3 regions of the Nonomuraea sp. JJY05 genome follow, and region 2 is predicted to be linked to each of the others. Evidence: riboswitches for the same ligand, from Rfam matches in the RefSeq annotation. Region 2 holds a riboswitch; each other region holds the start of a gene.

Evidence for each region. A riboswitch is a leader RNA that binds a small molecule or an ion and turns the genes downstream of it on or off. The one in region 2 is predicted to bind cyclic di-AMP.
Region 1: another riboswitch for cyclic di-AMP. It lies ahead of ACFKCF_RS40785 (glycoside hydrolase family 25 protein); the one in region 2 lies ahead of ACFKCF_RS25850 (C40 family peptidase).
Region 3: another riboswitch for cyclic di-AMP. It lies ahead of ACFKCF_RS32735 (hypothetical protein); the one in region 2 lies ahead of ACFKCF_RS25850 (C40 family peptidase).

Annotation. Positions count from the first base shown of each region.
Region 1 is NZ_JBIEIS010000033.1:75,565-85,393, forward strand. Features, by position in the region: gene ACFKCF_RS40770 (DUF6766 family protein) at 92-763, shown strand; gene ACFKCF_RS40775 (MarR family winged helix-turn-helix transcriptional regulator) at 952-1,452, shown strand; gene ACFKCF_RS40780 (DUF4142 domain-containing protein) at 1,518-2,207, opposite strand; gene ACFKCF_RS40785 (glycoside hydrolase family 25 protein) at 2,478-3,242, opposite strand; cyclic di-AMP (ydaO/yuaA leader) riboswitch at 3,255-3,398, opposite strand; gene ACFKCF_RS40790 (rhodanese-like domain-containing protein) at 3,823-5,220, opposite strand; gene ACFKCF_RS40795 (TIGR00266 family protein) at 5,480-6,166, shown strand; gene ACFKCF_RS40800 (hypothetical protein) at 6,263-7,063, opposite strand; gene ACFKCF_RS40805 (LysR family transcriptional regulator) at 7,106-8,044, opposite strand; gene ACFKCF_RS40810 (nuclear transport factor 2 family protein) at 8,167-8,676, shown strand; gene ACFKCF_RS40815 (DNA-binding response regulator) at 9,066-9,671, shown strand; gene ACFKCF_RS40820 (histidine kinase) at 9,662-9,829, shown strand, end outside.
Region 2 is NZ_JBIEIS010000016.1:72,174-82,002, reverse strand. Features, by position in the region: gene ACFKCF_RS25865 (ATP-binding cassette domain-containing protein) at 1-379, opposite strand, end outside; gene ACFKCF_RS25860 (sugar ABC transporter substrate-binding protein) at 380-1,483, opposite strand; gene ACFKCF_RS25855 (ROK family transcriptional regulator) at 1,585-2,751, shown strand; gene ACFKCF_RS25850 (C40 family peptidase) at 2,865-3,266, opposite strand; cyclic di-AMP (ydaO/yuaA leader) riboswitch at 3,444-3,587, opposite strand; gene ACFKCF_RS25845 (3-isopropylmalate dehydrogenase) at 3,689-4,735, shown strand; gene ACFKCF_RS25840 (branched-chain amino acid aminotransferase) at 4,952-6,049, shown strand; gene ACFKCF_RS25835 (O-methyltransferase) at 6,088-6,732, opposite strand; gene ACFKCF_RS25830 (DsbA family protein) at 6,769-7,425, shown strand; gene cimA (citramalate synthase) at 7,618-9,195, shown strand; gene ACFKCF_RS25820 (acyltransferase family protein) at 9,294-9,829, opposite strand, start outside.
Region 3 is NZ_JBIEIS010000023.1:35,026-44,854, reverse strand. Features, by position in the region: gene ACFKCF_RS32765 (DUF885 domain-containing protein) at 1-777, shown strand, start outside; gene ACFKCF_RS32760 (class II aldolase/adducin family protein) at 772-1,407, opposite strand; gene ACFKCF_RS32755 (TetR/AcrR family transcriptional regulator) at 1,450-2,034, opposite strand; gene ACFKCF_RS32750 (carbohydrate kinase family protein) at 2,081-2,998, shown strand; gene ACFKCF_RS32745 (aminotransferase class III-fold pyridoxal phosphate-dependent enzyme) at 2,995-4,209, shown strand; gene ACFKCF_RS32740 (alpha/beta fold hydrolase) at 4,206-5,051, opposite strand; gene ACFKCF_RS32735 (hypothetical protein) at 5,090-5,779, opposite strand; cyclic di-AMP (ydaO/yuaA leader) riboswitch at 5,967-6,101, opposite strand; gene ACFKCF_RS32730 (DUF5302 domain-containing protein) at 6,272-6,472, opposite strand; gene ACFKCF_RS32725 (MDR family MFS transporter) at 6,521-7,969, opposite strand; gene ACFKCF_RS32720 (PadR family transcriptional regulator) at 8,026-8,523, shown strand; gene ACFKCF_RS32715 (rod shape-determining protein) at 8,616-9,599, shown strand; gene ACFKCF_RS32710 (hypothetical protein) at 9,658-9,829, shown strand, end outside.

The DNA.
Region 1 (9,829 bases), on a different contig from region 2:
CCGCCCGTTCACAGCTATTCAAAATCGGGGTTCAAACCGCCCGCATGCCGAGTTGACCTTCGGGTAGCGAGGGCCTCATGAGGATTTTGCTGTGAGGTGGCTCAAGGAGAACTCGCTGGCGCTGGCGTTCCTGATCCTCTTCGTGCTCGCGATCGCCGGACAGGCCGTGGCGGGGATGCTCGACTACAACGACCAGGAGCTGGCCCAGGGCGGCGAGCCCGTCTCGATCCTGCAGTACGTGACCTCCTCGACGTTCGCGGTCGACGTGGCGGAGAACTGGCAGTCGGAATACCTGCAGTTCTTCCTGTTCATCGTGCTCACCGTCTGGCTGGTGCAGAAGGGGTCGCCCGAGTCGAAGCAGGCGGACGAGGCGGGGCTGGAATCGGACGAGGAGCAGCAGGTCGGGCCGTATGCCCATGACCGCTCCCCGGCATGGGCCAGGACCGGAGGGTTGCGGCTGTGGTTGTTCGGCAACTCGCTGGCGCTGGTGATGGGGACGATCTTCGTGTTGTCGTGGCTGGCGCAGTCGGTGGCGGGGCTGGCCGCGTACAACAGCGAGCGGCTGGCCGACCTGCGTGATCCCGTGGGATGGGGAGCGTACGTCACCTCGCCGGAGTTCTGGAACCGGAGCCTGCAGAACTGGCAGTCGGAACTCCTGGCCGTGCTGTCCATGGTGGTGCTGGCGATCTATCTACGGCAGCGAGGCTCGCCCGAGTCCAAACCGGTCGGGACGCCCCACACGGCCACGGGCGTCGAGAACTGACCCTCAGGGCTGAAGGACCGGACGCCCCACGCGCGGCGACGGCCGTCGCGCCGGTGCGGGGCGGGCGAGCTCCTCGCGGCGCCCTGCGGCACCGCCACCGGGGTTTCGTACGTGACCGGTGCCGGGCATCTCCCGGCAGATCCCCGACGCGTGCCCGTGACCCGCCCCGCGCATGTACAACAGTGCCTATGAAGGAAGATGATGACCTCCAGGCGCAGGGAGAGGATCTTTCGGCTGTCGTCACGGCGGTGTTGACCGGGTCGCGGCTGTTGGTGGCGGTCGCCGTGAGGTCATTGGGGGCGGTCGGGGACAGGGTCACGTTGCCGCAGTTCAGGATGCTGGTGGTGCTGGCCGGCCACGGTGAGACCAAGCTGGTCACGATGGCGGAGCTGCTGGGCGTCAACTCCTCCACGGCGATGCGCATGGCCGATCGGCTGGTGGCCGCCGGGCTGATCGTACGGGAGGTCAATCCGCACAACCGGCGCGAGAGCCTGATGCGGCTGACGGATGAGGGCAGCCGCATCGTGGACGAGGTGACCGCGCGCCGCAGGGAGGAGATCGGCGCGATCGTGGCGCGGATGTCGGCCAGGCAGCGCCGGGCGCTGATCTCGGCGATGAACGCCTTCAACGAGGCGGGCGGCGAGCCGCCCGTGAACGTGCCGCACCCGCTGGGCTGGTCCGCTGTCTGAACCGCGACCGCCATGGCGATCCCTCCCGCATCGGCGTGTGATCAGCCGTTTGGGGCCCTCGGCCGTCAGGTGGACGGTGTGGGGAAGCTCTCGGGCGTGGTCAGACCGGTGCTCTCCAGGAGGCGCTGGTGGTTGAGCACCGCGGCGTTGGCCTGTTCGGAGAAACGGCGGACCAGGGTGTTCTGCGTGGTGCCGCGTACCGTGCCGATCAGGGTGAAGATCTGTCCGTGCGCCAGGCGAAGCCATTTGACGTACGTGGTGTCATAGGCGGATCCGGACCTGCCGGAAATATCCGCCATCCAGTCCTGTTGCTGATCTGTGGGCTGCACGGGCAGTTTGACCTTCAGCTTGGCGGCCAGGTCGCGAACTTGCCGGTCGAGCACGTGGTGCTGAGCCGCGATCTCCTTGCTGACCTGGCGGACGCGGGCGCTGTTGGCCCGCTGTATCGCGTCCTGCGCCATGGGCATCTCCCACAGGCTGGCGAGCCGGACCTTCTTGATGAGCTCCTGGTCGGCCTCCGACATCGGTCCCCATTTGGTCTGCCGGGTGCCGGTCTCCGGCTCGTCCTCCACTGCCTGGACGGTGGGCGCGTCGGTGGGCGCGTCGGCCGGTTCGGTGTCGAGGGCGGTCGGCCCGGTGTTGAGGGCGGCGGTGTCGGAGACGGGCGCCGGCGTGTAGCCGGCGCAGGCGGTCAGAGTGCAGAGGGCGGCAATGCCGCAACTGATGAGAGCGCGACGGCTGTCGAGGAGTCGCATACGCCGTCATCCCCTTCCGGTCCTTGCCTGCGGCCTTCGTGAGTGGCGCCGGTCACTGAGGGATACGCGGGAAGGGTGGGGGAGCGTTCATGGCAGTGTGCAAGATTTGCATTAGGCAAGACTGCCGGTCTGCTGCTCACGCCGGCGGGCCGGCCGCCAAGCCGCTGCCCGAGGCGGCCGGCGGCGGGTTCGCCGGCGTCATCGAGGCGGCTGCCGCGTGCTCCTCCGGACCAGGAGGAGCACGTCAGGAACGGATCGCTGTGACCCCGCTCAGGCAGTGCGGCGGCCCAGGTCGCGCAACTGGTCGGCGGTCAGCGCGGAGACGTTCTGGTCGACGGGGGACTCGGAGTACTGGTGGATGGTCCAGGACTTCCAGTCGGCGGGCGGGGTGATCGCCCCCTTGGCCTTGCTGTAGTGGGCGACCCACAACGGGTACTGGGCCAGGCCCTTGCCGTACTTGTTGGCGAAGTTCCAGCCGCTGTAGAACATCGGGGTGATTCCCGTCTTGGCCTTCACGTACGACAGCCACGTCTTGGCCCAGGCGTTGACCTCGGCGACGGATTTGCCGTCCGCGGTCTCGAGGTCGAGGACCAGCAGGTCGCCGGTCTCGGCGGGCTGCGAGTTCACCACGGACAGGAAGTGCTCGGCCTCCGCGATGGGATTGTTGCGGGGGTGGCCGTAGTGGTACGCCCCGCGTACGATCCCCTTCTTGCCCAGCTCGCGCCAGTGCCTGGCGAACGAGGCATCGCGGAAGGTCGTGCCCTCGGTGGCCTTGATGATGCCGAACTTGGCCGGGCTGGCATTCCAGTCGTACAGGGGCTCGTAATTGGAGATGTCCAGGCCGTAGATGAGGGATCCGGTTCCATGGCGAGGCGCTTCCACCGGCCCCTGCTCGGGCGATGCGAGAGCCAGACTGGCGATGGCGGTGGTTCCGGCGAGGATCGCGCCGGCGACGCCGAAGCTGAAGTACCTGGTGAGGAGATCGCGGTGATTCTTGAGGGTGCAGGCGATTGTGGCAAGCCGAGGCTTGGGCATGACGGCATTGACTCCTTGCTTCCATACCGCCTACCGGGTTAGCTGACGGGTTCGGGCCTGGAAGTGCCCTACGGGCCCAGCGTGGGCTGGCGTCCGATTCACCCCAAGAAGATGGGTCCCCGGTTCCGCGAGGCGCGGATTCGGCGGCCGAACGCTGTCCCCGAAGAGTTTCTCCGGTCAGCGCACGGTCCGGTCAACGAAGCGGCAACGATGCGACGAAAGGGCCACATCTGTGCCGCGACTAGGCAAAAGATAGACATGTACCCATAGATAGTGCAAGTAGTGCAAATCGGATTTGCGGGTGTCGGCGCCTTGGCGGCGCCGAAATGCCGTGCCTGCACGGGATTCTGGAAGAGGGCAAAAAATCGGGGCCGTCGCTTCCACGCCCAAGGGCCGCGGCACAGACGAGGCAGGCTATTCCTGCGGTGCCATTGTGACTGAACACCGTTTTACGGGAAATCGTGACTCCAGCTGCGCTCTGCAACGCCCCCGGCCGACCAGCACCGCCGTTCCCAGGGTGCGCGCCGACCGGCCCACTCGGCGGGTCGCCGGATCCCGGCGAGGCGCGCGCCGAAGGTGGTCAGGAGGGCTCCTCGTCAGGGGTGGTGATGGGCAGGCCGGCGTCGGCGGCCTGGGAGTAGGCGTCGTCGATGTGGACCACGTGGCGGCCGCTGCGGGCCAGCAGGCTCGCGGCCGCCGCGGCCCGGTAGCCGCTGCCGCAGTGCACCCACACCGTTCCCTCCGGCACCTCGGCCAGGCGCCCCGGCAACTCGGGCAGCGGGATGTGAACGGCTCCGGCCACGTGCCCGGCCCGCCATTCGTTGCCCATCCGCACGTCGAGAACGGGTGGGCCACCGGCCGGTTCGCCCGCGCGAGCGGCGGCCAGGTCGGCGAAGCTCGCGGTGGCCAGTTCGGCGATCAGGTCCTGGTCGTGCCCGGCCCACTGCTCGACGGTGCCGGTCACGGCGGCGGCCGGGCGGTCGATGCCGATGCGGGCCAGCTCGCGCTGGGCGGCGGCGACCTGTTCGGCCGACTCGCCGAGCAGCGTGAGGGGTGTGCCCCAAGGGGCCAGCCAGCCCAGCCAGGTCGCCATCGGCCCGTCCAGGCCGAAGCTGAGCGTGCCGGCCAGGTGCCGGTCCGCGAACGCCTTGCGCGAGCGCAGGTCCACCACCCATTCGCCCGCCCGCAGGCGAGCCAGCAGCTGGGCGCTGTCGGCCGGCCGTACCGGGGTCAGGTCGATCGGCTCCGCGCCGGCGGCGTTGCGCGCGCCCATGTGGGCGTAATAGGCGGGGAAGGCGTCCAGGCCCTCCAGGAGGTGGGCGACGAAGTCGTCGGCCTCCATCCGCAGCACCGGGTTGACGTCCTTCTCCCGGCCGATGGTCGAGGCGGAAGCGCCGGACTGCGTTGCCGCACAGAAGCTGCCGAACCCGTGCGTGGGCCAGAGCCGCGCGCCGTCGGGCAGCAGGCCGGAAAGCCGCCGCGCGGAGGCGTGCTGATGGCGGGCCAGAGCGCGGGCGTGTTCGGCGCCCAGCAGGTCGGTACGCCCCGTCCCGCCGAACAGCAGCGACCCTCCGGTGAACACCCCTTCCGGCCCGCCCGGACCGGCCAGTACGTAGGAGAGGTGGTGGAAGGTGTGTCCCGGCGTGCCCACCGCGTCCAGCCACATCAGCTCGGAGACGGCGATCCGATCCCCGTCGGCGACCGGCACGCGCTCGAAGCCGACCTCCTCGTCCCCGCCCACCAGGTACGCCGCCCCGCTCACCCGGGCCAGCGCCAGACCGCCGGAGACGTAGTCGTTGTGCAGGTGGGTCTCCACCACATGGGTGACGCGCACGCCCAGGCGACCCGCCAGGGTGAGGACGCGGTCGATGTCGCGCTGAGGATCGATCACCACCGCCACGTGCCCGTCGTGGGCCAGGTAACTGCGATCCCCCAGGGAAGAGGTCTCGATCACCTCGACCTGGATCGTCATGTCCATGTCTCCTTTCCTCATCGAACACCCCAGGGGGTATCGACACGGCTGCCCACGCCCGCACGGATCAAGCGGTCACGAAAGCGCGACCTCCGCGCCCAATATACCCCCGATAGGTATATCCGAGCCGGGCCCCCCTTGGGCCGCGCCCAGGCCCCAAGGCCTCAGGGTTCGGCGAGGCCGGAGCGTCTACGCGTTGTCAACGAATCATGTGCGGCCGTCCAGCAGAGTCGCTCCGGACAAGATGATCGGGATGGAGGGGCACATGAAGACCGAGATCCGTCACCCTGGTTCGTTCGCGGTCGCGCGCTGTCACCTGGACGGCGGGGAGACCCTGCGGGTCGAGTCGGGCGCGATGTACGCGACGAGTGCGGGGGTCCAGCTCCGGGCCAAGATGGAGGGCGGCCTGCTGCGCGGGCTGGCGCGTTCGGCGCTGGGCGGGGAGTCGCTGTTCACCACTCGTTACACCGCTCCGGAAGGTGGCGGTTGGGTGGATGTGGCTCATCACCTGCCGGGCGATGTCCAGGCCGTCGAGGTACGAGGCGACAACGCGCTGCTGATGACCAGCGGATCGTGGATCGCGTCCAGTGACGGCGTGGAGATCGTCACCAAGTGGGGTGGCATGTCCAACCTCATCGGCAGCGAGGGCGGCTTCCTCATCAAGGCGCAGGGGGATGGCGTCGTCGTACTCGGCTGCTACGGCGCGATGGACGTGATGGAGCTGGCAGTCGGGCAGCAGGTCGTGGTGGACTCCGGACACCTGGTCGCCTACGACGAGACGGTCAAGAGCAATCTGCGCCGGGCGGTCGAAGGCAAGACGGTCCAGTCGCTCAAGTCGGGCGAAGGTCTGGTCTTCGAGTTCACCGGGCCGGGCAGGATCATGACGCAGACCAGGAACCCTGGGGCCTTGATCCTTCACCTGACGGAAGTGCTGCCCTTCGAGCGCGCCTGACCCGCCGCGGCTCATCGTCGCTGCCGGGAGGGCGCCGGACGGGAACGAGAGCTCGACCCATGCGCAACGCTGGCGCCGAAGCTGACAATGGGTCATCTAAGAAGCGTGTGGCTGGGCAGGCTCCCGCTCCGGGGTCGTTCCGGGACCGCCCCGGCCGGGCAGGCGAGCGGCGAGCAGGGCCAGCGCCCCCGCGACCAGGTGGGGCCAGGCGAACAGGTCGAGAGTGTTGGAGCACTCGTGCGCCGCGGACGACAGGAACCAGGCGACCGGCTGGAACAGCCCGGGTACCAGCAGCACCAGACCGACGAGCGACGCGCTGGCATGCGCGGCCAGCACGGCCCCGATGGCGGCCAGGCAGACCCAGATGTAGAGGGCCTCGGCAGTGTCGAGGTGGATCTGGGTCTGCGCCCACGTACCCCGCAGCTGCGCCCAGCAGCCGACGATGCCGTCGGAGGAGTAGTTCCGGTCCAAGGCGCGGCCGAGCACGAGGAGCACGACGGCGCTCCAGGCGGCCGCCCGCGGAATCGGCAGCCGGTGTCCCGGGCGGGTCCGCAGGAGGGCGATGGCGGCGACCGCGTAGCAGGCCATCACGTACCACTCGCCACTCTTCTGGCCGCAGGGGGTGGTGGAGGGGACGACGAGGGTCAGCGCGTGGAGCGCCAGCGTCGCCGCCGCGAAGATCGCACCGACCTTCGGGAACTGCCGAGGCGCCCAGAGCGCGAGGAACGCCAGCACAAGGGGCAGCAGCGTCGAGGCGTAGCCGGCGCTCCACCAGACGGCGATCTCCAGCGGACCCGGCTCCATCACCTTGTAGGAGAACCAGCCGCAGGATTCGAGCCGCAGGATGGAGGACAACAGCGGCGCGGTGGCGGCCAGGATGGCCAGGGCACGGAGCATCAGCAGCCTCTCGCCGGGCGGATGATCATGATAGGTGTTCGCCTAGCCATCGGGAAGCTGATCGCGGGGAGCGCCGCGCCGCATCGGCTCGCCGACGGTGACCAGGTCGTGAGCGGCCTCGGCGAAGGCGCGGACCCGGGCGGTGGCGCCGTCGGCCCGCCACAGCAGCCCCCATCGCAGGGGCGGGGCGTCAACGATATGGACGTAGGCGACGTCGGGGCGTGCGTAGTAGCGCCTGGCCTGGGCTCCGACGGGGAAGGCGCCGTGGCCGGCGCCGATGAGGGTGAGCATCTCGTTGAACGTCGAGGCCGCGGGGCCCGGCTCGATCGGCCGTCCGGAGGGCGTGGCACGGGGAGTGCGGTCCTCTCGCAGCGAGACGGGCAGGGTGTCCGGAAGCTGGAGGAGCTTGACCCTGGCCAGGTCCTCGAGCGAGACCGACGTACGACCGGCGAACGCGTGCCCGGACGCCACGGCGAGCATGCGTGCCTCGGACACCAGCACCGGGCCGGTGACGATGTCCGGCTCGTCGATGGGGAACGTGCCCAGCGCGAGATCAACCCGCCCGTCGCGCAGCCAGGGCATGAGATCGACCATCTGCGCTTCGCGAAGCTGAACCTCGCAGTCCGGCAGACGCCGGCGGAACAGCTCGGCGGCCCCGGCGAGCAACTGCCCGCCCGCCGCGCCGACGAAGGCCACCCGCAAGGTGCCGGTCAGGCCGCGACCGGTGTCGATCGCGCGCGTGAACGCGGCGGCGATCTGGTCCCAGGCGGGCCGGACCTCCTCATACAGTCGCCGCCCCACCGAGGTCAGCTCGACCCGGCGGCTGGTACGGGTGAACAACGGCACCCCGGTCCGGCGCTCAAGCTTGGCGATCGTCTGGCTGATCCGGGCGGTGGACACGCGCAGCCGCTCGGCGGTACGGCCGAAGTGCAGCTCCTCGGCCAGGGTCAGGAACGCCTCCAGCTCATGCCGTTCGAGCATGTCACCTCCGGATCATTAACTGTCGCTTCACGATCCTTCCATAGAGCCGCGTTGATCAGACCTTCGCCCCGGGACGAGAGTAGAGCCCGCCAGACACTCTCTGACCTGCACAGGAGCACATCATGTACGTCACCGCCGACCACGCCGTCTCCACCCCGGCGGACGACCCGGACGCACTGGCACGGGAACTGCGGGACCGCGCCGAGATCCTGGACGCGCTGTACCGTTTCGGCCTGGGTCAGGACCTCAAGGACAGGTCGCTGTTCGCCTCCGCCTTCGCCGCCGAGGCGGACCTCGACTTCCGCCCCGCCGCCGCCAGGTGGGGCGGCCGGCCACCGGTGATGTCCGGGCGGGACACGATCGTCGACACCGTCCTGACCATGTTCACCGGGCGGGTGGACACCACCCACCAGGTCACCAATCCCCGCATCGCCGTGGACGGGGACACCGCGCGGCTGACGGCGCTGGTGGAGGCCCAGCATCTGCTCACCGCCGACCACGCCGTCTTCGCCCTGCTGAAGAACCCCTATGACGTCGACCTGGTCCGCGACGGCGAGCGCTGGGTCATCCGCCGCGTGCGCATCGACAACGCCTGGTACACCGGCGACCCGACCGCGATCTTCGGCAATTGACGAGCGCCCCCTGCCACCGAGATCGGAGGAAGATTGCGCACTCTCGTCCGAGGACATGGCGCTCATCGGACTGGCCTGGGTCAGCACCGACAAGCGGCCACCCCCACCGGCGTCGGGACCATGCGGCGCCAAGTCAACGCGACCGCCCGTCCTCATCTGGCCTCCGGCCACGGTCCGCACTGCTGCCAGGGTGCTGCCTTGGCCCGTACGGAGCTCCAGGAGAGCATCCGCCGGCTGCCCGGACGGCGGCCGGCGTAAGGGTGACGAGAATCGGACGGTGAGCCCCGGCCCCCATCGCCACGGGTGAAATCTTCATGATCGAAAGTGAAGATCTCCCGAGATGGTAGAAATGGGGCGAAAGTGGGGGTCCTGATGCTTGGGGGCGATGGATGATCCGGGTTCTGCTCGCCGAGGACATGCACATGGTCCGAGGGGCACTGGTCGCACTGCTGGACCTCGAACCCGACATCACGGTGGTCGCGGAGGCGGCGACAGGGGACGAGATCGTGCCCAGGGCGCTGGAGCACGCGCCGGACGTGGCGGTGATCGACGTCGAGCTGCCCGGCGTCGACGGGCTCACCGCCACGGCCGAGCTGCGCAGGCGGGTGCCGCGATGCCGGGTGCTGGTCGTGACGAGTTACGGCCGCCCGGGAAACGTCCGCAGGGCCTTCGCCGCCCAGGCGTCCGGGTTCGTGGTCAAGGACGCCCCGCCGGACCGGCTGGCCGACGCCATCAGGAGGGTCGCGGCGGGGGAGCGGGTGATCGATCCCCAGCTCGCCGTGGCCGCGCTGGAGGTGATGGAGAGCCCGCTCACCGAACGCGAGCTCGACGTGCTGCGCCGCTTCGCCGAAGGGACCGAGCTGGCGGAGATCGCCCAGCAGCTGCATCTGTCCCTGGGGACCGTACGCAACTACCTGACCACGATCGTCACCAAGCTGAACGCCCGCAACCGGCTGCACGCCGTACGGATCGCCACGGACGCCGGGTGGCTCTGAACCCTGCCGGCGTGCTCGTCTGGTTCGTGTGCGTCTCCTGGGCGATCCGGGTGACGTCGCACCTCGACCGGGGCACGGACGCCACTCTGGTCATCGCCTGCGTCACGCTGGTCGCCCTCCTCCAGCTCCCGATCTCCCTGCCGGGCAGACGGCGGCTT
Region 2 (9,829 bases):
CGTCGAGCTGGCCGAGGAGGTCGCGCGTCGCGCGTTCCATGGCGATGTGGCGCAGCAGCGAGCCGCGGCGGCGCTCGGCGCCCAGGAAGAGGTTGGCCACGACGTCGAGGTTCTCGCAGAGCGCGAGGTCCTGGTAGACGGTCGAGACGCCGAGGGCCTGCGCGTCGTGCGGGTTGGCGATCCTGACCGGCGAGCCGTCCACGGTGATCGTGCCGGCGTCCGGCGTCACGACCCCCGAGATGGCCTTGACCAGCGTGGACTTGCCCGCGCCGTTGTCGCCCATGAGGGCCACGACCTCGCCGGGGCGCAGGTCCAGGCGGGCCCCGTCGAGCGCCTGGACCGCCCCGTACCGTTTGGAGATGCCTGTCGCCGAGAGCATCTACTTGATGCCCTGCTTCTCGCAGGCGGCCTTGACCTCGCCCGTGCAGAGCTGGGCGGCGGTGTAGAAGCCGTCCTTCACGATCGTGTCCTTGACCTTGTCGGCCGTGACGGGGATGGGGTCGAGGAGGAACGCGGGGATGTCGGCCGCGCCGTTGTTGACCTTGGCGGGGGCGGCGGGCTGCTCGCCCTTGGCGAGGGCGACGGCGAGCTCGGCGGACTTCTCCGCCTCCGCCCTGATGTCTAGATATATGGTCATGTACTGCTCGCCGGTGAGGATGCGCTGGACGGCGGCCAGCTCGGCGTCCTGGCCGGTGATCGGCGGGAGCTGCTGGTAGCCCGCGCGCTTCATGGCCGCGATCGCGCCGCCCGCCATGCCGTCGTTCGCGGACAGCACGCCGGTGATGGTGTCCTTGCCCAGGGCGGTGATGGCCTGCTCCATCTCCTGCTGCGCCTTGTCGGGGCTCCAGTCCGGCGTGTCGAACTCCCTGCCGACCTTCACCTTCCCGTCCAGCACGCTCTTGGCGCCCTTCTTGTAGTCGGCCGAGCTGGGGTCGGTGGGGGAGCCGTGGATCATCACGATCTGGCCCTTCGCCGCCGTGCCCCTCGCGGTCATGGCGTCGAGCAGGGCCTGACCCTGCATCTCGCCCACCCGCACGTTGTTGAACGAGACGTAGTACGCGTAGTCGATGCCCGAGATCAGCCGGTCGTAGGCGATGACCGGGACCTTCTTCTGCTTGGCCTGGTTCACCAGGGGGGCCACGGCGTTGGCGTCCACGGCGTCGAGCACGAGCACGTCGGCCTGCTGGGTGAGCGCGGCCTCGACCTGTTGCTGCTGCTTGGGGGCGTCCTGCTCGGCGTTGCTGTAGAGGATCTTGCAGTCGGGGCAGAGCGACTTGACCTTCGCCTCGAACAGCGGGCGGTCGAACGCCTCGTACCGGGTGGTCTTGGACTCGGGCAGGAACAGCGCGATCGTCTTACCGCCCTGGCCCTGCGTGGTCGTGGTGGTGGCGCCGGTGCCGTCTCCGTTGCCGTTTCCGGCGTTTCCGCAGGCGGCGGCCAGGAGGACCGCCGCGACAGGGATTGATCGCCATGCTCGGTGCATCGCACTTCGTCCTTCCGGATGTGCCGCCCCTGTGTTTGGTAAGAAAGGTAATTTACTATCAGGCGAGTTGGCTAGGCTCTGTTGCCTCAAAGGAGGGTGAGATGCGGGGGGACCTGGGTAATCCGCGGCTGCTGCGCGTGCTGAACGAGCGCCGCCTGCTCGACAATCTTCAGGAGCACGGTCCCACCTCGCGCGCCGACCTCGCCAAGATCACCGGCCTGTCCAAGCCCACGGTGTCCGCGGCGCTGGCCGGGCTGGAGGAGGACGGGCTCGTCCACGTCGTCGGCGAGGTGTCCGGCCGCCCGGGGCCGGTCACGTCCCTGTACGACCTCAACGCCGCCGCCACCCACGTCGCCGGCGTCGACATCGGGCGCGACTGGATCAGGGTCGGCATCGCCGACCTGCGCGGCGCCTTCGCCGGCCGCAGAGACGGGCGCAACACCGCCCAGACCTCCGCCGAGCTGGCCGTCCTGGTCGGGCAGCTGTGCCGGGCCGCCGCCCGCGAGGCCGACGTCGACTGGCCCGCCCTCGCCTGCGCCGTCGTCGGATCGCCCGGCGTGTACGACCCGGCGCTCGGACGCCTGGAGTTCGCCCCCAACCTGCCCGGCTCCGACCTGGCCGAGCGCCTGCGCGCCGCGCTGGAGGTCGACCTCGTCATCGAGAACGACATCAACCTGGCCGCCGTCGGGGAGCACGTGCATGGGGCGGGACGGGGCAAGTCCAACTTCGCGCTGGTGTCCATCGGGACCGGCGTCGGGATGGGCATCGTGATCAACGGCGAGCTGTACGTGGGCGCCCGGGGAGCGGCGGGGGAGGTCTCGTACGTGCCCACGGCCGAAGACCCCCCGCCGCCGGCCGGCGACGCCCTGGCCCACGGAGCCACGGAGGCGGTGACCGCCGCCCCCGGGGTGGTCCGCGCGGCCCGCGCCGCCGGACTGAGCCTGGAGACGGCCAAGAAGATCTTCGCCGCGGCGGCCTCCGGCGACGGCGTCGCGCGCTCGGTGGTGGAGGCCGAGGGGCGCCGCATCGGCGGCCTGCTGGTGGCGGTGGCGGCCGTGCTCGATCCGGAGGTGATCGTGCTCAGCGGTGGCGTGGGCCGCAACCTGGACCTGCTGGGCGAGGCCATCGAGGGTCGCATCGCCGAGCTCGGCCCGCTGCGGCCGTCTGTGGTGGCCAGCACGCTGGGGGACAGCGGTGTCCTGCTGGGCGCGGTGGCCCGCGCCAGGACCCGCGCGTGGGACCTCATCTTCGACGCCCGCCTCCCCTGACCGCACGCGGGGAGGCGGGCGCGGAAGCCTCGTACAGGTGACCGCACGCGGGTCGGCGCCCGCGCAAGCCTCCTACAGGTGACCGCACGCGGGGAGGCGGGCGCGCAAGCCTCCTACAGGGTGGCCGTGAGAGTGGTGGGCGTTTCGTCGCGCTCCTTCTTGAGCTTGAACCAGAGCCGCACGCCCTTGGGGTCGGGGCGGACGCCACCCACGAAGGAGTCTCTGCGCCAGGAGGTCAGGCGCTCTTCCTTGACCACGTCGCCCGTGTGCGGGGAGTGGACCATGTAGCCGGGCCGGGAGATCATCCCGACATGCCCGAGGCCGTGGAAGAAGACCAGATCACCGGGTTTGAGGTCCTCCCAGGCGATCTTTCTGCCGAACGCGCCGTACTGTTCGGCCGCGGTGCGGGGGAGTTCGATTCCGGCGTGCTCGTACGCCCTGAGCATGAGTCCGGAGCAGTCGTATCCGCTCGGGCTGGCGCCGCCCCACACGTACGGTGTGCCGCGTTTGCTCATGGCGAACTTGAGGGCGATCTTCCAGGCGGGCTTCGGAACCTGTTTCTCCTGGATTTCCTTGATCTGGGTGCCGGTCAGAGTGGTGGGGTCCTCGACCTTGGTCGAGGCGTGGGCTGGGGAGGCCAGGATGAGCCCGGCGGCGCCCGCCGCCAGGACAATGGCGATTCGAGACAGGGGTCTGTCCTTCCATACGGCCGGCCGGGTTAGCTGACGGGCTCGGGCCTGGAAGTAGCCCTACGGCATGGGGATGCCGACTCGCCCCAGGGGGAAGTGGGTCCCCGACTCCACGCAACGGCTGCGCGGATTAGGCTGGTCGGTGACTTTAACGAAACGGTCAAAGAACCGCAATACCGGACAAACGGGGCGTCCGAAAAATGAGATGAAGTGTTCGTCAGTCGAGACGACGCGGTAAGGTACGGCCCATGGAGTCGCGTAACATCCGTCTGGCCGTCATCCCCGGCGATGGGATCGGCACCGAGGTCGTGGCCGAGGGGCTCAAGGTCCTGGAGGCAGTCGGCACGAAGATCGAGCCCACTCACTACGACCTGGGAGCCGCACGCTATCACCGTACCGGTGAGACGCTGCCCGACGCCGTGCTCGAAGAGCTGCGCGGCTACGACGCGATCCTGCTCGGCGCCGTGGGCGACCCCAGCGTGCCGCCGGGCATCCTCGAGCGCGATCTGCTGCTCCGGCTCCGCTTCGAGTTCGACCACTACGTCAACCTGCGCCCGGTCAAGCTGTTCCCCGGCGTGGCGACCCCGCTGGCCGACACGCCCGCCGAGAACATCGACATGATCGTCGTCCGCGAGGGCACCGAGGGTCTCTACGCGGGCACCGGTGGCGCCATGCGGCGCGGCACCCCGCACGAGATCGCCACCCAGGAGTCGCTCAACACCGCCTACGGTGTCGAGCGCGTGGTGCGCTACGCGTTCGAGAAGGCCGTCACGCGGCCGCGCAAGAAGCTGACGCTCGTCCACAAGACCAACGTCCTCACCTTCGCCGGTGACCTGTGGCAGCGCACGGTCAACCGCCTGGCGCAGGAATACCCCGAGGTCACGACCGACTACTGCCACATCGACGCGGCCTCGATGTTCTTCGTGACCCAGCCGGAGCGGTTCGACGTGGTCGTCACCGACAACCTGTTCGGCGACATCATCACCGACCTCGGCGCCGCCATCGCCGGCGGCATCGGCCTGGCCGCCAGCGGCAACATCAACCCCGAGCGGTCCGCGCCGAGCATGTTCGAGCCGGTGCACGGCAGCGCCCCCGACATCGCCGGCCAGGGCAAGGCCGACCCCACCGCGACCATCCTGTCCGTCGCCATGCTCCTCGACCACCTCGGCCTGCACGCCGAGGCGGCCAAGGTCGAGCAGGCGGTCGCCGACGACATCCTCGAGCGGCTGGCCGGCTGGGCGGGTCGCACCACTCACGAGATCGGTGACGACATCACCGCGCGAGTATCCGGCTAGGACCGCCTAGCCTCCAACGCGCCTGGTGGTCCGAAGAGGGCCGCCAGGCGCTTTTTTGCGTCCAAAAGGGCTGATCGCCCCATTGGCCGCTTGCCATCCCATATAGCGAGACAATAGGAAGTACGGGGCTGTCTTCCGGGCAGCACCCGCCCACCAGCACCGATCCGCAGATTTCTGTAGATTTGGGCAGAATTCGCAGAGAGAAGGACCTCCGTCATGACCATCGCTCAGAAGCTCAGCTTCGACGTGCAGCTATCCGACCACGCTCGCACCGCGGCCGAGCGGGAGCAGGTACTGGCGAACCCCGGCTTCGGGCAGACCTTCACGGATCACATGATCTCGATCGACTACACCGAGGGGCAGGGCTGGCACGACGCCAAGCTCCTGCCGTACGGCCCCCTCTCGCTCGACCCGGCCACCTCGGTCTTCCACTACGCGCAGGAGCTGTTCGAGGGGCTCAAGGCCTACCGCCAGATCAACGGCTCGATCGTCGCGTTCCGCCCGTACGCGAACGCCGGCCGCTTCAACCGCTCCGCGCTCCGGATGGCCATGCCTGAGCTGCCGGAGGAGGCGTTCGTGGAGTCGCTGGAGCTCCTCGTCGAGACCGACAAGGAGTGGGTGCCCACGACCGAGGGCCACAGCCTCTACCTGCGCCCCTTCATGATCGCCACGCAGGCGGGGCTCGGGGTCAACTACCCGTCGAAGTCGTACAAGTACATGGTCATCGCCTCCCCGGCGGCCTCGTACTTCACGGGCGGGCTCAAGCCCGTCTCCGTCTGGCTGTCCACCGAGTACACGCGCGCCGCCCCCGGCGGCACGGGCTTCGCGAAGTGCGGCGGGAACTACGCGGCGGCGTTCGTCGCGCAGCGGCAGGCCGTGGAGAACGGCTGCGACCAGGTGGTGTGGCTGGACTCCCACGAGCACAAGTACGTCGAGGAGATGGGCGGGATGAACCTGTTCTTCGTCTTCGGCGACAAGCTCGTCACCCCCGCGCTGACCGGCACCCTGCTGCCCGGCATCACCAGGGACTCCATCCTGGAGCTGGCCGGCGACCTCGGCCTGGAGACCGAGGAGCGCCTCATCTCGATCGACGAGTGGCAGGCCGGGTGCGAGTCCGGGGAGCTCACCGAGGTGTTCGCGTGCGGGACGGCGGCCGTGGTCACGCCGGTGGGCACGGTGAAGGGCGCCGACCGCTCCTGGAGCGTCGCCGACGGCAACCCCGGCCCGGTGACGATGCGGGTGCGTGAGGAGCTGGTGGGCATCCAGTACGGCGCCCGCCCCGACACCCACAACTGGATCCACAAGATCGCCTAGTTGGGACGGCCGGGTCCGCGAGGGCCCGGCCGCCGCGCCTAGTTCTTCCTGATCAGGGTCATCCCGTCCGCGACCGGCAGCATGAGGACGGTCACCCGCGGATCCTCCATCACCAGGTCGTTGAACTGGCGGATCTCCACGGTGGTCTGCTCCTCGTGCGCCGGGTCCGCCACGTGGCCCCTGCGCAGGGTGTTGTCCGCCACGATCAACCCGCCGGGCCGCAGGCGCTCCATGAGCAGCTCGTAGTAGCCCGGGTAGTTGCCCTTGTCGGCGTCGAGGAAGGCCAGGTCGACGGTCTGGTCGAAAGCGGCGAGCGTCTCCAGCGCGGGCCCGAGCGTGAGCGTCACGCGGTCCTCCACCCCGGCCTCGTGCCAGTAGCGGCGGGCGATGGAGGTCCACTCGTCGCTCACGTCGAAGCAGTGCAGCCGCCCGCCGGACAGGCCCCTGGCGATGCACACGGACGAGTAGCCGGTGAACGTGCCCACCTCGACGACGACCTGGGGCGCCACGAGTTGGGTGATCATGGTCAGGAAGGTGCCCTGGTCAGGGGAGATCTGCATGCCGGCGGCGTCCCCGGTGACGCGGAGCGTCTCCTTCGCCAGCTCGTCCAGCAGGGGATCGGGCGGCGTGGTGTGGGCCAAGACGTACTGTGCTACGGCGGGATCGAGGAGGTATGCCTTCATATGTCCATTCTCCCGGCATCGGGTAGGGTCTGCGCGATGAGTGGGCGGATGATGAAGCGGTTGCTGGTGGTGGCGCTCGCGTGTGTGGCCATCGCCGTACTCGGGGTGCTGTCGTTCTCGGAGTCGGGCCGGTCATCCGGCGGGGTGCGGCTGACCCGGCAGGTGGACGGTTCGATGGTGCTGGCCGACCGGGGCGGGAACGCTCCCGTGCTGGACGTGTACGAGGACTTCGACTGCCCGATCTGCAGGGACATGCACGCCAAGGTGGACGCCACCATCAGGAAACTCGCCATGGAGGGCAAGGTCAAGGTCATCTTCCACCCGGTGACGATCTTCCAGGAGGAGCCCATGCGCTCCAACTCCATCCGCGCCGCCGCTGCCGCCCGCTGCGTCCCCGAGGAGAGCTGGCTCACCTTCAGGGACGAGCTGTACGCCATGCAGCCCGCGCCGCACGGCGAGGCGTCCGGATTCGCCGTCGAGGACCTGGTCAAGGCCGCCAGGCAGGCGGGGGCGTCGGTGGACGAGTGCGTCAGGTCGCAGTCGTACGCGCAGGCCCATCTCGCGGAGACGGCGAAGGTGCGCCTCCAGGGCACGCCCACGGTGCTGCTCAACGGGCAGCTGCTGGGCAACGAGGCGTTCGACCCGGCCGCGCTCGAGCGCGTCATCACAGGTGGTGGCGGCGTCACCGTGTAAAGGCTTGTCCCAGAAGCTGAGATCGATGTGCCAGATGCTGAATGCGTGTGGCAAACTGGGCGGCACCATGTTCTACGGTCTGCTCATTATCAGCAGGCGCGCTGGCTGACAAAGGACACCGCCAGCGCGCAGACCTCTCACGTCCGTGAGGGGTCTTTTTGCTTTCCAGAGGCTTCCAGAGAAGAGAGACTCATGGCCGACGACCGCTTCCACGTATACGACACGACACTGCGTGACGGCGCCCAGCAGGAGGGGCTCAACCTCACCGTCGCCGACAAGCTCGCTGTCGCGCGCCACCTGGACGGTCTGGGCGTCGGCTTCATCGAGGGGGGCTGGCCGGGCGCCAACCCCAAGGACACAGAGTTCTTCAGGCGTGCTCAAACAGAGCTGGACCTGAAGCACGCGCAGCTCGCCGCGTTCGGTGCGACCCGCCGGGCCGGTGTGAAGGCAGCCGACGACCCATTGGTGGCCGCATTGCGCGAATCCGGCGCGCCGGTCGTGACCCTTGTCGCCAAGAGCCACGACCGGCACGTGGAGCTGGCCCTCCGCACGACTCTCCAGGAGAACCTCGCGATGATCCGCGACACGGTCTCTCACCTTCGTGCGGAGGGGCAGCGAGTCTTCCTCGACGCCGAGCACTTCTTCGACGGTTACAAGTCCAATCCAGCCTACGCGCTCGAAGTCCTCAGGACCGCCGCCGAAGCCGGGGCCGACGTCATCGCCCTGTGTGACACCAACGGCGGCATGCTCCCCGACGAGCTGGCCGAGATCGTCCACGAGGCCGTCCAGACCAGCGCCCGCGTCGGCATCCACTGCCACGACGACACCGGCTGCGCCGTGGCCAACACCCTGGCCGCCGTCAAGGCCGGGGCCACGCACGTACAGGGCTGCGCGAACGGCTACGGCGAGCGCTCCGGCAACGCCAACCTCTTCACGGTCGTGGCGAACCTCCAGCTCAAGCGCGGCTTCGACCTCGTCCCGACGGCCGCCCTCGCCGACATGACCCGCATCGCCCACGCGATCACCGAGGTCACCAACGTCACCCCCAACTCCCACGCCCCTTACGTCGGCACCTCCGCCTTCGCCCACAAGGCCGGCCTGCACGCCAGCGCCATCAAGGTCGACCCCAACCTCTACCAGCACATCGACCCCGCCGCCGTCGGCAACGACATGCGCATGCTCGTCTCCGACATGGCCGGCCGCGCCTCGGTCGAGCTCAAGGGCCGCGAGCTCGGCTACGACCTCACCCCCGAACACACCAAGACCCTGGTCGAGCGGGTCAAGGACCTGGAGTCGCGCGGATTCACCTTCGAGGCCGCGGACGCGTCGTTCGAGCTGCTGCTGCGCGACACCGTGGACGGCGAGCGCAAGCGCCACTTCGAGGTCGAGTCGTGGCGCGTGATCGTGGAGCGCACGAAGGGCGGCGAGCTGGTCAGCGAGGCCACCGTCAAGCTCCACGCCAAGGGCGAGCGCATCGTCGCCACGGGCGAGGGCAACGGCCCCGTCAACGCCCTGGACAAGGCCGTGCGGCTGGGGCTGGAGCAGATGTACCCCGAACTGGCGAAGCTGGAGCTGGTGGACTACAAGGTCCGCATACTCGAGGGCACCCACGGAACGGGCGCCATCACCCGCGTCCTGATCACCTCCAGCGACGACACGTCCGAGTGGGCGACGGTCGGGGTGGCGGAGAACATCATCGACGCGTCGTGGCAGGCCCTGGAGCAGGCAGTCACCTACGGCCTCCTCCGCGCCGGCCACAAAACCACCTGAGGGGCTCCCCAAGAGTGGGGCGCTGCGTGCGGCGCCCCCCAGGGGTTCCGTCCCCGCCCGTTCCGGCGGTCAGGCCGCGTCGTGGTCGTCGCCGGAGCTCAGAGCACGCGGCGGACGCCGGGGAGCCGCCGGATCGGGCCGGCGAGTGCGAAACAGGCCGGGAGCACCACGACAGCCGCGATCGCGAACTTCGCCGGCGTCGGCAGGGCCGGCACGCTGAGGGCGTAGCCCGCCGCCGTCACCACGAACGCGTGGATCACGTACACGGTGAACGCGTGACCGGACAGGTACCGGCGCAGTGGCCCCTGGACGCCGAACCGGCGGCGGAAGAAGGTGAGCAGCGCGAGAACGGCGCCGACCGCGAAGGCGGAGTCCCACAGCGCGTAGAACAGCGAGCTCAGGGTTCCGTGCCCCATCCACGCGTCGGCCCCGCCGGCCAGCGCGAGCGGGAGGAAGACCACGGTGGCGCCGACGGCCAGGCCGAGCCCGGCCCAGCCCGTCCGAGCGGGGATGCCGTGGAACCAGCCGCGCCGGTACGCCACCGTCCCCAGGACGAAGAAGCTGACGTACTGCGGCAGGTAGGCACTGCTCGGGAAGTCGACGACCGGCACCCAGAAGCCTTGCGGGATCACGA
Region 3 (9,829 bases), on a different contig from region 2:
CATCCGCCGACCCTGGCCGACATGCGGGCCGAGTACGCGGCCGAGACCCAGCGGGCCAGGGAGTTCGTGCGGGAGCGGGACCTCGTCACGTTCGCCGGCGGCGAGGAGTGCGACGTGCTCCCGTCCGCCGAGTACACCCGTCCCGTGCTGTCCGTCGCCCACTACCTGGCGCCGCCCCCGCTGAGCGCCTCGCGCAGGGGCGTCTTCTTCGTTCCCTACACGCCCGACGACTTCACCCCCGAGCAGGTACGCCAGCGCCTGCGGACGAACTCGCGGGCCCAGATGCCCTCGATCGCCGTGCACGAGGCCTACCCGGGGCATCACTGGCACCTGTCGTACATGGCGGGCAATCCCCGTACCGTCAGGAAGGTCTTCCGCACCCCGTACTTCACCGAGGGCTGGGCCCTGTACGTGGAGAAGCTCCTGCACGAGCAGGGCTACTTCGACACCCCCGCCACCGAGCTGGCCCACCTGGACTGCCGGATCTTCCGCGCCGCCAGGATCGTCGTGGACACCGCTTTGCACTGCGAGGACATGTCGATCGAGGAGGCGGAGACGTTCATGGCGACCAAGGCGTCGCTGTCGCCGGGCACCGCTCAGGGCGAGGTGAACCGCTACTGCGCGTGGCCCACGCAGGCGCCCTCCTACCTCACGGGCGCGATCGAGATCGACCGCATCCGGGAGTCGTTCCAGGGGTCGCTGAAGGAGTTCCACGACCGGATCGCCGGGTCGGGCGGGCTGCCGCTGGGCCTGGCGGAGCAGGCCGCGCTCTCATAGGCGGCGAGGGAACGCCGGGGGGTTCAGCGCGCGCTCGATCACCGCGTTGAGCTGCTCGTTCGTGAGGATGGCCGGCTTGCCCACGCTGAGCCCCCGGACGTACACCTCGCACAGCCACTCCAGCAGCCGGGTGGCCTCGAACGCCTCCTCCAGCGTCGCCCCGACGGTCACCCCGCCGTGGTTGGCCATCAGGGCGGCCTTCTTGCCCTCCATCGCGGCCCGGACGTTGGCGGCCAGCTCGGGCGTGCCGTACGTGGCGTACTCGGCCACCTTGACCACCCCGCCGAGCAGCAGCGCGTTGTAGTGCACGGGCGGCAGCTCGGTCATCGTGGTGGCCACGATCGTGCCGAACACCGAGTGCGTGTGCACGATGGCCCGGGCGTCCGTGGCCGCGTAGACGGCCAGGTGCATGGGGGTCTCGCTGGACGGCTGCAGGTCGCCCTCGACGAGGTAGCCCTCGACGTCCACGACCGGGCAGATCTCCGGGGTCAGCCGGTCGAGCGCCACGCCCGAGGGGGTGACCGCGACCAGATCCCCCTCGCGCACGCTCAGGTTGCCGGACGTGCCGATGACCAGGCCGAGCTCGACCGCGCGCCGGCCGTACTCGCACAACTGCTCGCGCAGGCTCATGCCCGGCAATTTAGTCGGTCGTCCGAATTCCAGCAATGGGTGTCACAGGCGATCGAGCGCCTGGAGCATGAGGCGCTCGACGTCGACGCGCCTGAGCCGGCCCGGGTAGAGGAGCAGGTGCAGGCTGAGGCCGTCGACCAGGGCGAGCAGGTGCTCGGTCAGGTCGTCCAGGTTGTCGTCGGTGCGCAGCTCGCCGGCCGCGCGCGCCTGCGCCAGCAGGTCGCGTACGGCGGCGCGCAGCTCGTCCGCCTCCGTGCGCTGGACCTCGGCCAGGCGCTCCGAGGCCAGGCTGCGGCTCCAGAAGCTGACCTCCAGGCGCGACTCCTGGGTGCGCTCGGCGTCCAGCGGCAGGTTGTCCAGCAGCAGCTCGCGCAGCGCGGCCAGCCCGCTCGCGCCCTCGACCTTGCGGGTCAGCCGGTCGCGGATGCGCTGGTGCGACTGGCGCAGCGCCGACAGCAGGATCTCGTCCTTGTCGGCGAAGTAGTGGGCGAGCACGCCGTTGGAGTATCCGGCCTCCTTGGCGATGGCCCGCGTGGTGGCGGCGTCGATGCCGTCCCTGACGATCACCCGGCGGGCGGCTGACAGGACCTCGCGCCGGCGCTCGTCGTGATCGACGATCTTGGGCATCGGCTCCTCCATTGACTTTTTATTCGGACGTCTGTCTATTTAGACTATGACCGTCGCCACCGTCGGCGTCCACATCGTCGACATTCTCGCCAGGCCCATCGACCACATCCCCGAGGGCCAGGACACCGTACTGGTGGAGCAGATCCGCCTCACCGCCGCCGGCGCCGCCGCCGGGACCGCCGTCGACCTGGTCAAGCTGGGCAACTCCGTGGTCACCATGGGAGCCGCCGGCGACGACGAGCTGGGCGACTTCCTGGTGGCGGTGCTCACCAAGCGCGGCGTCGACGTCTCGCGCCTCGTGCGCAGGGCGGGCGAGCAGACGGCCGCGTCGATCCTGCCCATCAGGCCCGACGGCGGGCGGCCCAGCTTCCACGTGCCGGGGGCGAACCTCAGCGTGACGTACGCGGACCTCGACCCCGAGGTGCTGCGCGGCGTGCGGGCGATCCACCTGGGCGGGATGGACGTCACCTTCGGCCTCGGGGACCCGGCGTTCTTCGCCCTCCTGGACGAGGTACGCGCGTCCGGCACCATCATCACCATGGACCTCCTTTCGGAGATGCCCGACTTATTGGGAATGGCCCGCGCTTTCCTGCCGCACGTGGACTACGTGCTGCCGAACGAGTCGCAGGCCCTCCTCATGACCGGCGCCTCCGACGTCGGCGAGGCCGCGCGGACCCTGCTGGCCGACGGGCCGCGCGGGGTGCTCGTCACGCTGGGGGCCGCGGGCAGCCTGGTGGTCACTCCGGAGGGTGCGGAGCCGGTGCCCGCGCTCAAGGTGGACGTCGCGGACACGACCGGCTGCGGGGACGCGTACTGCGCGGGGTTCCTGACGGGCCTCCTGCACGGGCAGGACGTGCTGACCGCCGCCCGCTGGGGCACGGCCGCCGCCGCCCGCGTCGCCACGGGGCTCGGCTCGGACGCCGGCCTCATCGATCTCGACTCGACTCTAAGGACTCTCGGATGACCGACGCAGAACTCCGTCAGCGCGCACTGAAGGTCCTCCCCGGCGGCATGTACGGGCACCTCAACGCCGCCCTCTTCGCCCCCGGCTTCCCGCAGTTCTTCGAACGCGGCGAGGGCTGCCGCCAGTGGGACGTCGACGGGCGCGAGTACATCGACTTCATGTGCAGCTGGGGCCCGGTCGTGCTCGGCCACCGCCACCCGCGCGTGGAGGAGGCCGCCGCCCGGCAGGCCGCGCTCGGCGACTGCCTCAACGGCCCCGGCTCGATCATGGTGGAGCTGGCCGAACTGCTGGTGGACACCGTGCCCAGCGCCGACTGGGCGATGTTCTCCAAGAACGGCACCGACGCCACCACGCAGGCGCTCATGGTCGCCCGCGCCGCCACCGGCCGGACCAAGGTCCTGATGGCGCACGGCGCCTACCACGGGGCGGACCCCTGGTGCACGCCCTCCCTGGCGGGCACGACGCCCAACGAGCGGGCCGACCTGGTGGAGTTCACCTACAACTCGCTGGAGTCGCTGGAGGCCGCGGCGGCGACCGTGGAGGGCGACGTGGCGGCGATCATCGTGACGCCGTTCAAGCACGACTCGTTCGAGGACCAGGAGCTGGTGGAGCCCGCCTTCGCGCGCGGCGCCCGCGCCCTGGCCGACCGGCTCGGGGCCGCGCTGGTGATCGACGACGTGCGGGCCGGGTTCCGGGTCGACCTGCGGGGGTCCTGGGAGCCGTACGGGGTGCGGCCCGACCTGACCGCCTGGTCGAAGGCCATGGCGAACGGCTACCCGATCGCCGCCGTCACCGGCACGGACGCGCTGCGCGGACCGGCGCAGACGCTGTACTCGACGGGGTCGTTCTGGTTCTCGGCGGTCGCCATGGCGGCGGCCAAGGCGACCATCGAGACGCTGCGCGACACCGACGGCATCGGCGCCATGGAGCGCGCGGGCACGCAGCTCCGCGAGGGGCTCTACGCGCAGGCCAAGTCCCATGGGTTCGTGGTGAACCAGACGGGGCCCGTGACGATCCCGTGGCTCAGCTTCGACGGGGACGCCGATCTCTCCGTCGCGATGTGGTGGAGCGACGCCTGCCTGCGGCACGGGGTCTACCTGCATCCGTGGCACAACTGGTTCATGTCGGCCGCGCACACGGAGGCCGACGTGGCCAGGGCGCTGGAGGGCACGGACCAGGCGTTCTCGGAGACCCGTGCCCACTTCGGCTAGGCGGAGGTGAGCTTGGCGATCTCGGCCACGACGGACGGCCAGAGCGCGCGCGGCAGGTCGTGGCCCATGCCCGGGTAGGTCACCAGCCGGGCGCCCGGGACGGCCGCGGCCGTGGCGTGGCCGCCCGCGACCGGGACGAGCTGGTCCGCCTCTCCGTGCAGCACCAGCGTGGGCACCCGCACCCCGGCCAACCCGAGCGTGCGGTCGCCCGAGGCCATGATGGCGGCGAGCTGCCGGGCCGTCCCCCCGGGATCGAAGCAGCGGTCGAACGCGAGTCCGGCCAGCAGGGTGATCCGGTCGTGGTCCAGCTCGTATCCGGGCGAGCCGATGACCGACCAGGTCCGCAACGCCTGTGCCAGGACCGCTTCGCGGTCGGCGGGGGGCGTGGCCATGAGGGCGGCGAGCGCGGCCTCGGTGGGCGGGGCCACCGAGGGGCCGGGAGTGGACATGATCGAGGTCAGGGTCAGCACCCGGTCGGGGTGGCGGATGGCCAGGGCCTGGGCGATCATGCCGCCCATCGACGCCCCGACCACGTGGGCGGCCGGCCAGCCCAGCGCGTCCATGAGTCCCGCCGCGTCGTCGGCCAGGTCGTCCAGCAGATACGGCGAGGGCGCCCCCATCGCGGGAACGCCCTGGTCGTGGAAGTGCGTGGACAGTCCGGCGTCGCGGTTGTCGAACCGTATGACGTGGTGTCCCTGGTCCGCCAGCAGCTGGCAGAGCCCTTCATCCCAGTGGATGAGCTGCGCGCCGAGCCCCATGATGAGGAGCAGGGGGCGTCCTTCGTGCGAGCCGAAGCTCTCGTAGGCGATTTCGATGCCGTTCGCGGCTACGCGGGTGGTCACGTGGACCAGAATGACATTCTGGTCCACGTCCGTAAAGTTCAGCCCTTGAGGAGATTGCGGACGCGGTCGCTGGCGAGCGCCACGCCGCCGCCCACCGCGGCCACGGCGCTGGCCACGACGGCGCCGGTGCCGGCGCTCCACTCCCCCGCCTCCGGCGCGGGCGGCACGGCCGCGGCGCCCACCGGGGGCTCGGCCGGGTTGTCGTCGTGCTCGGACCAGGCGCCGGTCGAGAACGGGACCGGGTAGTTCTTCTTGCCGGGACCGTTGCCCCACTTGGTGATGACGTAGTCGACCTTGATGTGCCCCTGGCCGCCGACGCCGTCGACGCCGAGCGTCTCCATGTTGAACGTGCCGCCGGTCAGCTCCGCGAACGTCTTGCCGTCCAGGTCGAGCATGACCCCGTTGTTGGAGGGCACACCCGGGCCGCGGTCGCCGACGAAGAAGGGCAGTTTCTTGCCGTCGTGGATCACGTAGCCCTCGGTCATGAGCGGCCAGCTCGGGCTGGCGGCCAAACCTTTCTGCATGGGCTTGCCGCTGGCGGGCAGACCGGTGTCCCCGGCGCGGCCGGAGGCGTCGTCCCAGAAGTACGAAGCGGTGGTCGAGCCCTTGAGCAGGACCTTCTCGTCCGTGTTGGAGTCGGCGTGGGCCGCGGTGCCGGCGATGGTGAGCGCGCCGACGGTGGAGGCGGTGAGCAGAGCGAGGGTACGCAGGCCAAAACGTGCAGACATGGAAAAGTAAAGTCCTTCGCGAGGGGGCAGGGAGGTTGCGCTCGCTTGAAAAAGGGCGTAGCAGGGCAAAGCACCTGACAGGGGGAAAGCTACGCGGAGCGCGAAACGAGCCTGAGAAAGGGACCGCTCAGAGGGCGGTCGTCATCACGCTGTGTGGATGTTCTACGTGATCATTCAAGATATGCATACGTCCTCTCCATCTCGCCTACCGGGTTAGCTGACGGGTTCGGACGTGGAGATGCCCTACCGACACGCGGTCGGATTCACCCCAGGGAGGTGGGTCCCCGGCTCCCGAGTGATCGGGATTCGGCGCCAGCCGGCTGGTCCCCTCTTGGTAAGGTCCACGCCACCGGCTGGTAAGTGGGCATCACTCTAACCACGTATTCCGGACAAACACAAACAGTTCGTCATGAATTGGTGTAAAGATCTACCTGCCCCCGGGCATAGAGAAAGGGGGCACGGCGTTGCCGCACCCCCTTGAAATTTCCGGCCTCAGCCGCCGCTCTTGCGCCTGAACGATCTTTTACTCGCAGCCGGACCGTGCGTCCCGTGGATCTTCGATGGGTCGCCGCCCTTGCCACCCGCGCCTGAGCCCGCGTGCTGGCCGCGCTTGCGCTCCAGCGCCTCGCGGAACTTGCGCTTCATCTCGTCCTCGGGAGTCTCGCTGACTTCCGACTCCGGTGTATCCGCCATGAGGACCTCCATGGTGTTGGGGACTATCACAGCTTCGCACGACGCCGCTTATGACGCGAAACTGGCCTCAACTCTGCTCTGCGGCGTGGCGGGCACCTCCAGCCGCCTGGCCGGCATGGCCACCAGCGCCACCAGGGCGAGCAGCGCACCGGCCACCCCCAGCGACGGGATGACCGCCGCCGCGGCGGAGGCGTGCGCCGCGGCCAGGCCGTGCGCGGGCGCGTCCGCGGTGACCGTCGAGGTGTAGAGGGTGCCGCCGACGGCCAGCGCCACCGAGCCGCCGATCTGGCGGAAGAAGGTCAGGTTCGCCGAGGCGATGCCGATGTACTGCGGCTCGACGGACTGCTGGGAGGCCACGGTCAGGCCGGACAGCATCGGGCCCATGCCCAGCCCGATCAGCAGCATCCAGCCGGCCAGCAGCAGGCCGTCGGTGTGCGCGGTCAGGTTCAGGCAGAGCAGGGCGCCCGCGACCAGCAGGAACGGGGAGGCGACCAGCCACGGCTTGTAGACCCTCGTCCTGGACATGAGCGCGCCCATGATGACGCTGCCCACGACCATGGCCAGCGTCATCGGGTAGATCCTCAGCCCCGACTCGGTGGCGCTGACGCCGAGGGATTCCTGGAAGTAGCGCGGCAGGAACACCACGCCGGCGTACATGCAGAAGGCCGTGAAGAACGACGTGGCGTTCACGAGCGTGTAGGTGCGGTTGCCGAACAGGTGCATGGGCATGATCGGGCTGCCCGCCCGCCTCTCGACCAGCACGAACACCGCCAGCAACGCGGCCGCGAGCACGATCGGCCCGGCCACGGCGGCGTCGGTCCAGGTGTGGCCGTCCAGGCCCTTCTCCGTCAGGCCCAGCAGCAGCGCGCTGATGGCCACGGTGAAGACCGCGATGCCCGCGTAGTCGGGGCGCCCGCCGCCGCCCACGCCCGGCCGGTTCGGCAGGCGGCGCGCGACGATCGCGATCAGCACGAGCCCGAGCGGCACGTTCACGTAGAAGGCCCACCGCCAGGTCGCGTGGTCGGTGAACAACCCTCCCAGGAACGGCCCGGCCAGGTACGTCAGCCCCATCACGCCGCCGAGCGCGCCCTGCACGCGGGCGCCGTTCGTACCCGGCGGGAACATCTCCATCACCAACGCCATCGACAGCGGCAGCAGCGCGCCCGCGCCGAGGCCCTGCAGCGCGCGGAAGGCGATGAGCTGCGGCATGTCCTGCGCCGCCCCGCACAACGCCGACCCGGCCACGAACACCACCATCCCGATCAGCAGCAGCGGCTTGCGCCCGTGCTGGTCGGACAGGCGGCCGTAGAGCGGCACCGTCACCGTCGAGGTGAGCAGGTACGCCGTCACCACCCAGACGTAGAGCGTGGTGCCGCCCAGCTCGGCGGTGATCCGCGGTAACGCGGTGCCGACGATCGTCTGGTCGAGCATCGCCAGGAACATCCCACCGAGCACCGCGAGCAAGAGGAGCCCTTGAGGCTTTATGTCATCATTCACATGTGAAGAGTGATATGTAAGTTCTGACATGTCAAGTCTTCGATATGCTGGCGCGCATGTCCCTTCGGATCGCGCTTCTCGGGCTGCTCGAGGCCGTGGGCCCGGCGAGCGGGTATGACCTGGCCAAGAAGTTCGAGCACTCGCTCAACCACGTCTGGCAGGCCGGGCACACGCAGATCTATCCCGAGCTGGTGAAGATGGCGGCCGACGGCCTGGTGGCGGCCTCGTCGGAGGGCGCGAGGGGCCGCAAGATCTACACGATCACCCCCGAGGGGGCGCGGGAGCTGCACACGTGGCTGGTGGAGCACGAGCCGGTCTTCGTCGTACGCAACGAGACCGCGCTGCAGGCGTTCCTGCTGCCGCTGCTGTCCACGGAAGAGGCGATCGCGGTGGTCGAGCGGATCAAGGCCGGTTACGAGGCCCGGCTGGTGGTCCTGGACTGCCAGCCCGGCGACGGCTCCGGCCGCTACGCGCTGCGGCTCGGGGTGGCCCAGGTCCGCACCGGCATCGAGTGGGCCGAGGAGACCCTGGCCGCCCTCAGGGGCCTCAGGTAAAGGGGAACCACTCCGTTCCTGGTGTTGGGTTGGAACGGCCCAGGAAATAGACCCCGCATGCCTGCCACGATCGCCACGTCCGCAGTCCTGTCATGAGTCTCCTAGGCCGCGACCTGGCGATGGACCTCGGGGGCGCCCGCACCCGGATCTACGTCAGGGGCAAGGGCATCGTGCTCGACGAACCCTCCGCGGTGACGATCGACGGCCGTACCGGCAAGGTCATCGGGTACGGCGCGGACGCGACGGGCGACGAGACGTGCTGGCCGGTCAGCGGCGGCCTGCCGGCCGACGGCGAGCTCACCCGGCGGATGGTCAGGCACTTCCTGGGCAAGGTGCACCGGCGACGCCCGCTCGCCAGGCCGCGCCTGGTCATGGCGCTGCCGGACGACTCCACGCCGATCGAGCGCGCCACGCTGCGCGACGTGGCGTACGAGGCGGAGGCCAGGCAGGTCCGGCTGATCCCGCACTCGCTCGCGGCGGCGCTCGGCGCGGGCCTGCCGGTCCGCGACTACGTGGGAGGCATGGTGATCGACATCGGGCGCGACTCCGCCCGGATCGCCGTGCTGTCCGGCGGGGAGGCCGTGGCCACGACGGCGGTCCCGAACGGCGGCCGGGCCGTGGACCGGGCCATCGCCCGCCTGGTCGAACACGAGCACGGCCGCACCCTCGACGAACGGGAGGCCGAGGCGGCCAAACACCACGCCGGCGCCGACGGGAACCCGTCGCACCGCCACGTGACCGTACGCGCCCGGGACCCGGAGACCGGCCACGAGCACGATGTGCGGCTGCCCGTGGAACGGATCCGGGAGGCGGCCGGTCCGGCGATCGAGTCCATCGTGTGGGCGGCGATGGAGACCGTCCAGCGCTGCCCCGCCGAACTGACCGCCGACCTCGGGGAACGTGGCGCGGTGCTGGTGGGGGGCGGCGCGCTGCTCGCGGGGCTCGCGCAGCGGCTGCGAGAGTCCCTGGGCATGCCGGTACGGCGGGCGGAACGGCCGCTGGAGTGCGTGGCGCTCGGCCTCGGCACCTGCGTGGACGACCTGGGACTGCGCGCCCGGCTCCGCCGGCATAAGTGATCATTCTGTTTTCGGCCTTTTCCGGGTGGCCCCGGGCGATCTCCGATATGGTCCGATCGTGCGCGCCTGCCGTCACGGCTTATCCGCGGTGCTCTTCTGCGTCGCGGCGATGACGGCCTGCACGGCGGCCACCGAGCTGCCCACTCTCGAAGACGCCGCCCGGCAGCTCGACTCCGACGGCGGCGCCCTGCTCAGCTCAGTCGGCCTCCGGCTCTCGCCCGGGTCGCCGG